Regions from separate parts of the Pseudoalteromonas sp. SD03 genome, predicted to be linked through region 1. Evidence: predicted binding sites of a transcription regulator. Region 1 holds the regulator's gene; the other holds the start of a gene.
What was found. Region 1 encodes sigma-54, which starts transcription at its own class of promoters, with help from an activator protein. Its sites were predicted from a motif close to GTTGGCACGNNNNTNGNNT; they were not measured.
Positions count from the first base shown of each region.

Region 1 (4,221 bases):
CGATATCGAGCAGCAGTTAATTAGCGCAGAAAAAGACGAAAACTCAACAGACCGTGTACACACTATTTTAGTCCCTGTTGAAAATAAAAAAGAAGATGATAAAGGCCAACCATGAGCACATTAAAAGCAGAGCTATTAGCTAAAAGCTACAAAGGTCGTGAAGTTGTAAAAAACGTTGGCCTAGAGGTTGAAGCTGGCAGTATTGTGGGGTTACTTGGCCCTAATGGTGCAGGTAAAACCACCACTTTTTATATGATTGTAGGCCTTGTGCCTAGCGATAAAGGCAAAATATCAATTGATGATAAAGATATTACTTTATTACCGATGCACAGCCGAGCGCGTTTAGGGATTGGTTATTTACCGCAAGAGTCGTCTATTTTTAGAAAGCTGACTGTTTATCAAAACTTAATGGCTATCTTAGAAACACGTAAAGAATTAAATAAACAACAACGCGAAGATACCTTAAATAATTTACTTGATGAATTTAGCATTCAGCATATCCGCGATAGTCAAGGTATGGCTTTATCAGGTGGTGAACGTCGCCGCGTTGAAATTGCTCGCGCGTTAGCAGCAAACCCTAAATTTATCCTTTTAGACGAACCCTTTGCGGGGGTTGATCCTATCTCAGTATTAGATATTAAAAAGATTATAGAGCATCTTAAAAACCGAGGAATTGGCGTACTTATCACAGATCACAACGTACGCGAAACTCTTGATGTTTGTGAAAAAGCCTACATAGTTTCTCATGGGGAGTTAATTGCATCAGGCACTCCAGAATATGTATTAAACGATAAAACAGTACGCGATGTTTATTTAGGCGAGCAGTTCAAGCTCTAATATGTGTGTTATTACACTAAGCATCTGCTAAGATTAATTATACTTAGGTCTGTTGACCTTTCAAGGTTGAATTTGCAGCAGTCTGTTTGGTATTTAGGCAAGGCAGAGCCTATGTGGTGTGGTATTCCCCATAAATAGGCGATAACGCAGCATCAATGCCAAACAGGCGCTGCCCTTCGGGTTCTGCCTAGGGACGATTTACTCTTTGTTGCTCGGTTTTGACTTAGCCCACTAGGTTACAAACCTCGCGCCGCAATTAAACCGCCCCTAGTTTGAACAAATTTTAATCCGTAAAGGTCAACAGACCGTAATTTAAAAGGATTGTTAGAGATACATGAGGCAATCATTACAGCTGCGCATGGGCCAGCAACTTACAATGACTCCACAGTTGCAACAAGCAATTCGCTTATTGCAACTCAGTACATTGGATCTCCAGCAAGAAATTCAAGAAGCGCTCGATAGCAACCCCTTGCTTGAAGTTGAAGAACACGATTACAGCGAAGACACTGCAGGTAAAAACGAACAAAAAGCCGATAACGATGACTTAACGCTAAGTGCCTCAGCTGACGATAAACCTAGCGAGTATGAGCAAGATAGCGGCGAAGCAATGACCAAAGACACCATTAGCGATGATATGGCTATGGATGTTACTTGGGATGAATATATGAGCGCTGCGCCTGCCTCTTCATCGGGCCCAATGCCAGAAGATGAATCTATTTATCAAGGCTCTTCGACTGAAACGCTGCATGAGTATTTAATGTGGCAACTTCAACTGACGCCGTTTAGTCCTACCGATGAAGCGATAGCTATTGCAATTGTAGAAGCTGTGGACGATTCAGGGATTCTAACCCTTAGCTGTGAAGAAATATTAGAAAGCTTTAACCAAGAAAACGACGGCGAAGATGAAGTTGAACTTGACGAAATAGAAGCGGTACTAAAGCGTATTCAACTATTTGATCCAGTGGGAATAGCCGCGCGTAGTTTACAAGAGTGCTTGTGTATTCAGCTAAATCAATTTGATAAAGACACACCTTTTTTAAACGAAACAAAAATGATCTTAACCGATCATATTGATTTACTTGCTGCACGTGACTATCGCACGTTAATGAAAAAAACAAAGCTTAAAGAAGATGAGCTAAAAGAAATCATGACGTTGATTCATACGCTCAGCCCAAAACCGGCAGACACTATTGTCAGAGAAGAGTCTGAATACGTTATTCCTGATGTGTCGGTTAAAAAAGTTAAAGGTCGTTGGGTAGTTGAATTAAACCCAGATAGCATGCCTAAGATCAGAGTAAATAGCCAATATGCAGCTATGTCGCGTACGGTTAAATCAAGTGGTGATAGCCAATTTATTCGCTCGCACTTACAAGAGGCTAAATGGTTTATAAAAAGCTTAGAAAGTAGAAATGACACGCTACTTAAAGTAACCAACTGTATTGTGCAGCAGCAACAGGCCTTTTTTGAACACGGTCCTGAGGCTATGAAGCCTATGGTGCTTAACGATGTGGCTGAAATGGTGGAAATGCATGAGTCGACTATATCGCGTGTTACTACGCAAAAATACATGCATACACCACGTGGCATTTTTGAGCTTAAATATTTCTTTTCAAGCCATGTAAGTACTGAAAATGGTGGCGAATGTTCATCAACAGCAATACGTGCATTAATTAAAAAATTAATCGCTGCAGAAAACTCAGCTAAACCATTGAGTGATAGTAAAATTGCAGATATATTGGCAGAGCAAGGAATTAAAGTAGCGAGGAGAACCATTGCAAAATATCGCGAATCTCTAGCTATTCCCCCGTCTAATCAACGTAAAAGTTTGATTTAAGGCGTACAACAAAGAGGAAAATGTTTATGCAACTGAATTTAACTGGTCGCCATGTAGATATTACCGACTCGCTTAGAGACTACGTAAATAGTAAATTTTCGAAGTTACAGAGGCACACTGATCACATAACGAATGTGCACGTTATTCTCGATGTAGAAAAACTAAACCAAAAAGCTGAAGCAACCGTTCATGTTAGTGGCGCTGAGATTTTTGCCTCTACTGAGCATCAAGATATGTATGCCGCTATAGACTCGCTCATTGACAAGCTAGATCGTCAAGTAATTAAACACAAAGAGAAACTTGCTCGACACTAACACTATGAAACTAAGCTCACTTATCTGTCAGGACTGCAGTAAAGCTGCGGTCCTTTTTAATAGTAAAAAAAGAATTTTAGAATTTATCAGTGAATTGGCTCACAATAAGCTGCCCTATTTAACACAACAAGATATTCTTAATGCATTAACTGCAAGAGAAAAGCTTGGAAGTACAGGCATTGGCCGAGGCATTGCTATTCCACATGGTCGCATGAGTGGTGCTCAAGAGCCCCTTGCTTTGATTTTAGTGAGCGAAACAGCTATTAATTTTGATGCGATTGATAACCGACCGGTTGACATTTTTGTCGCGTTAATTGTTCCCGATGGCGATAATCAGCAGCATTTGAAGACGCTAGCCACGATTGCTGATAAGCTCAATGATAAAGAATTTTGTAAACAGTTACGCGCCGCCAAATCGGATAGCGAACTATATCAGGTTATCGTCAGTCAATCGTAGTAACAAAGAAAGGTGATAAATGGAATTAATAATTATAAGCGGTCGTTCAGGGTCAGGTAAATCTGTGGCGTTACGCGTTGTGGAAGACTTAGGTTATTATTGTGTAGACAATATTCCTCTTAATTTATTACCATCATTAGTGCGCAGTGTTTCCGACAGTTATAATAAAATTGCCGTGAGTGTTGATGTACGTAACCTACCTAAAGAGCAACAGCAGTTTAATGAAATCATTGAATATTTACCTGGTTTTACTAAACCAACGGTATTTTATTTAGACAGTGACGATCAAACATTAATAAAACGTTTTTCAGAAACGCGACGTCTCCACCCTTTATCTATTGATTCTTTGCCGCTTGATTTAGCCATAAAAAAAGAAAAACAACTGCTTGATGTATTGATTAATCGTGCTGATTATATGATTGATACCACAGATTTAAGTGTGCATCAGCTTGCTGAGTCTATTCGTGAAAAAATACTCGGAAAAAAAGATAAACAACTGATCATTACCTTTGAGTCATTTGGTTTTAAACACGGCATCCCTAAAGAAGCAGATTACGTATTCGATGCCCGCTTTTTACCAAACCCGCATTGGGAGCCTGAACTTAAGCCACTTACAGGGCTGGACCAACCAGTAAAAGACTACCTAGCAAGTCACAGTATAGTGCAAAAATTTACATGGCAAATTCAAACATTTGTGCAAACATGGTTGCCGCATTTAGAACGAAATAACCGCAGCTACTTAACCATTGCAATTGGCTGTACTGGTGGGCAACACCGCT
Region 1 is NZ_CP162514.1:454,223-458,443, reverse strand. Features, by position in the region: gene lptA (lipopolysaccharide transport periplasmic protein LptA) at 1-115, shown strand, start outside; gene lptB (LPS export ABC transporter ATP-binding protein) at 112-837, shown strand; gene ABZP26_RS02175 (RNA polymerase factor sigma-54) at 1,172-2,671, shown strand; gene hpf (ribosome hibernation promoting factor) at 2,698-2,985, shown strand; gene ptsN (PTS IIA-like nitrogen regulatory protein PtsN) at 2,990-3,442, shown strand; gene rapZ (RNase adapter RapZ) at 3,462-4,221, shown strand, end outside.

Region 2 (4,221 bases), 640 kb from region 1:
TTACCACAGCACAAGCGATTAATGGTGAACTAGAGCGCCTACATAATGACATTATTGCTGCAGATAGCACCTTGCAAGGTAGCTTGTTACTCACCACAGTTAGTGGCTTTATTGATGTATTAAGTGAGGTGTGTGAGCAGTTTCAAACCTTGCATCCGCAAGTGCAATTACAAGTGATTATGGATCAAAAACGCTTACGTTTAGATCATGGCCAAGCACATATCGCAGTAAGAGCTGGACCCAGACCGGATGAGGGTGATTATATTGCTCAGCATTTAGCGGCGCTCTCGTCAGGATTTTATGCATCAAAGCATTACATTAGCCGTTATGGGTTGCCACAAACATTAGCGCAACTATCGCTGCATAGCTTTGTGTCAGGTGTAGCAGGGTATAATGCCAAAGTGCCTTACTTTGCATGGGTTGATGAAAATATTCCCCCGTCGCAAGTTAAGCTAAGAGTGTCAGAAACCTCAGAAGCGACCCGCGCCATCGTTAAAGGACTCGGTATTGGCGGATTACAGCATGATGTTGCAGCGCAATACTCTGATTTAGTCCCTGTACTGCCTAATGAACTGAGTTGGCCAACCGATTTGTGGCTGGTTACGCATCATTTAGTGCATCGAACGGCAAAAGTTCAAGCGTTTAGTCAGCTATTAAAAAATTATTTTAAGCAGCGAAAGTTAAGTTAAAAAGGCTACAACGATTTTTTTATTGAAACACCTAAGCGCTTGGCTAGCCGCGTTAAGTTAGCGCGGTCGACCTGTAAACTACGCGCTGTGCTTGCCCAGTTATAATTATGTTGTTTAAGTTGCTGTATTATAAGTTGCTGAGTATAGGTATCTGTGGCTTGCTTTAACGAAATGTTGTTTGCTAAAGGTGGGATTACAAGCTGGTTTGAGTGTTCAAGAGCTAAGGTGTTAACATCGCTTAAATTTAGCTCACAATGCGCAGGTTCAATAGTAATAATTGGTTGCTGCCACTGATGTTGTTTAGCCTTTAATGCAGCCCGATTAATCACATGCTCAAGCTCCCTCACATTGCCTGGCCAGTCATATTTTTTAAGCAGCAGTTGCGTTTCAATACTGAGTTTTAGCTGTTTAATAGCGAGCTTGCGGGCTGTTTTTTCTGCAAAATAACCGGCTAATAAAATAACATCTTCATCACGGGCTTTCAATGGAGCGACTGTGAGTGGATAAACACTTAATCGATGGTACAAATCGGCGCGAAACCGTCCTTGTGTTACTTCGTGTTTTAGGTCGCGATTGGTTGCTGCAATCACTCTAACATCGACATATTTAAGTTCATCTTCGCCAACGGTTTGTACTTCGCCACTTTGCAGTACGCGTAATAATTTACTTTGCATAGCCAGAGGCAGCTCGCCGATTTCATCTAAAAATAAGGTGCCGCCATCGGCTAACTGAAATTTACCTTGGCGGGCATTTTGGGCGCCGGTAAAAGCGCCTTTTGCATGGCCAAAAAATTCACTTTCTGCGAGGTTTTCAGGCAGTGATGCACAATTTAAATGAATTAATGGCTGATCTTTACGTGCGGAGTGTAAGTGAATATTACGTGCCACCAACTCTTTGCCGACCCCAGTATCACCTAAAATAAGGACACTAAAGTTTGATGCCGCAACCAGTTTTATCTCATTTTTAAGCGTTTGTATTGCTGAGCTTTGGCCAATAATTTCACCACCATCACGTTTGAGCGCCTCACGGTTTAACGCTTGTACTAATTCACTAGAGTGCTGCGCATGTTGTTTGTAATGGGCAAGCTCTAGGGCTGTTTTAAAGTGCGCACTGCACAAGGTTTGTAAGGTGTTGAGTGTATCAGTGGTAATACCGTCAAACGCATTGGCGTTAAGGCTATCAAAGGTCAGAATGCCAAGTAGTGCGTTTTTATCATAAAGGGGTAACCCTAAGCAGGCATGCACTGGAATATCACCGGTTTTAGCCAGTAGTAGCCCGTCGTATGGATCAGGTAGTGGACAGTCATGTGCAAATTGCAGAGCCAAACGACTACTGCAGATGGCTTTAAGGCGAGGATGCTCCGCAATATCAAAACGTCGTCCTAGGCTATCGGGCATAAGCCCTTTAATGGCTAAGGGTTTTAATTGCTCACCTTGGCGAATTAATAATGCACTGGCATCGCTGGGAATAACACGTTCAACCGTGGCTAAAAGTTGCTCAAAACTGTGAGCATGTAACGTACTTTGCGCAAGTTCTAATGCAACTTGCGTCAGGTTGAATTGTTGGTTCATGTCAAAATGACCTTTTAGTGTATTTTTACAGGTTTTATAGTAGGTCATAAAGACCCATCTTGTAAAGCGAGTTAATTTAACCTTTTGAATATTATAGGTTTAATTGGTTGGCACACTCTGTGTAATGCTAAATGCAAGCAGTTAGTTATTACATAGGAAATAAACATGTTATCCGATAAAACCATACAAATAGTTAAAAGCACGGTGCCATTGCTTGCAGAGGCAGGTACGGTCGTAACCGATCATTTTTACAAGCGCATGTTTAGTCATAATCCCGAGCTTAAACATATTTTTAATATGACTAATCAAGAAACGGGTCGTCAGCAATTTGCATTATTTAATGCGTTGGCTGCGTACGCGCAAAATATTGATAATTTAGCCGTGTTAAAAGAGGCGCTAGCGCGAATTAATCATAAGCATACCAGCTTAAATATTTTACCTGAGCATTATCCTATTGTGGGCGCACATTTAATCGGTACGTTAAAAGAGCTTATTCCTGAGCAGTTTACTGCCGATGTTGAATATGCGTGGCGCGAAGCCTACGGTGTACTTGCTGATATTTGTATTACCGAAGAAGCGGCATTGTATGCGCACAGTAAAAACAACCATGGTGGCTGGGCAGGCACGCGCCAGTTTGAAATTACTGATAAACATATTGAATCTGAATTCGTAACTAGTTTTACGCTGACACCTGTGGATGGTAAAGCAGTTATTACCTACAAGCCAGGACAGTACATTGGCATTAAAGTTAAGCCTGAGGGCGCAGAATATGAAGAGATCCGCCAGTATTCTATTTCGCAAAAGAGCAATGCTAAAAACTATCGTATTAGCGTTAAAAAAGAGTGCCAACCAAAGCCTGGCGTGGTGTCTAATTATTTACACTCACTAGAGCAAGGCGCACGAGTAGAGTTATACCCGCCAGCGGGAGATTTCATTTTAAAAAATGAGGCAACTCCAGTGGTACTTATTTCAGCAGGCGTTGGCCAAACCCCGATGATGGCGATGCTGCAAACGCTACTTAGTGGTGATAAAAATCAAGCGATTAGTTATTTGCACGCGTGTGAAAACAGCCGCGAATTTTCATTTAAAGGGTATTTAGCGCAGCAAACGGCAATGCATCCACAGCTAAAAACATTTACTTGGTTTAATCAAGGTGGCGAGGAGTGTGATTTCACTGGGCTAATGGATTTATCGGTGCTTGAGGCATCATTACCTATTAGCGAAGGGGCATTTTATTTGTGTGGACCAGCATCATTTATGGCTTACGTAAAAGGCCAGCTACTTGATTTAGGTGTGCAAAGCTCAAACATTCACTACGAAATATTTGGACCACACCAAGCGTTATAGGTTAATTAAAAGCGTGTGTTACACGCTTTTAATTTAAACTTACAGCTTTTTACTATTTGTGTTAGCAGCATAAGCTTGTTGTTGCCAAGCATTAAATAGCTTTTGTTGTTTAGCTGAAATTTTTAAACCATACGTTTTTTGCATGTAAGCGTACGCATCGGCAATGCGTTTACGTGCATGAACAGGCGGTTCAACAACACGTTGTTTAAAATTAACTTTAACCTCACAGCGACCATATTGCGTCGCGTTTTGGGCTAACATGCCAAAGCGGTAGTTTGAGCGATCGGCGTTAATTTCACCAATTGCAGGGGCTAAATTGTTTATATCGGCTTCCATCAAGCGAAACTTAGCGCTAACTTTGCGGCAGTTTTTACGCCCACCATCTTGCCAACATTGTAACTGGTGACCAAATTCCCATGCAGGGACAATATGTTCCCATTCAATTCGCAGGGCACGTTGATTTACTTTGCCTGAGCGGGTTAGTGTGTTGCGAGGCACGTAGCCACAATGGGTAGGGTCGGGTACCAACTTTTTGCCTTGTTTTTTTATATCGCAACCACAATAAATACTTTTAGCGTTTTCGGGAAGGGTATTAATTAAGTGCTTTTTGGCAC
Region 2 is NZ_CP162514.1:3,346,520-3,350,740, reverse strand. Features, by position in the region: gene ABZP26_RS15655 (LysR family transcriptional regulator) at 1-689, shown strand, start outside; gene norR (nitric oxide reductase transcriptional regulator NorR) at 695-2,260, opposite strand; gene hmpA (NO-inducible flavohemoprotein) at 2,426-3,607, shown strand; gene ABZP26_RS15640 (endonuclease) at 3,647-4,221, opposite strand, start outside.
Region 2: hmpA (NO-inducible flavohemoprotein) is a predicted target of sigma-54. The motif match lies at 2,367-2,385, and genes of this name have one in related genera.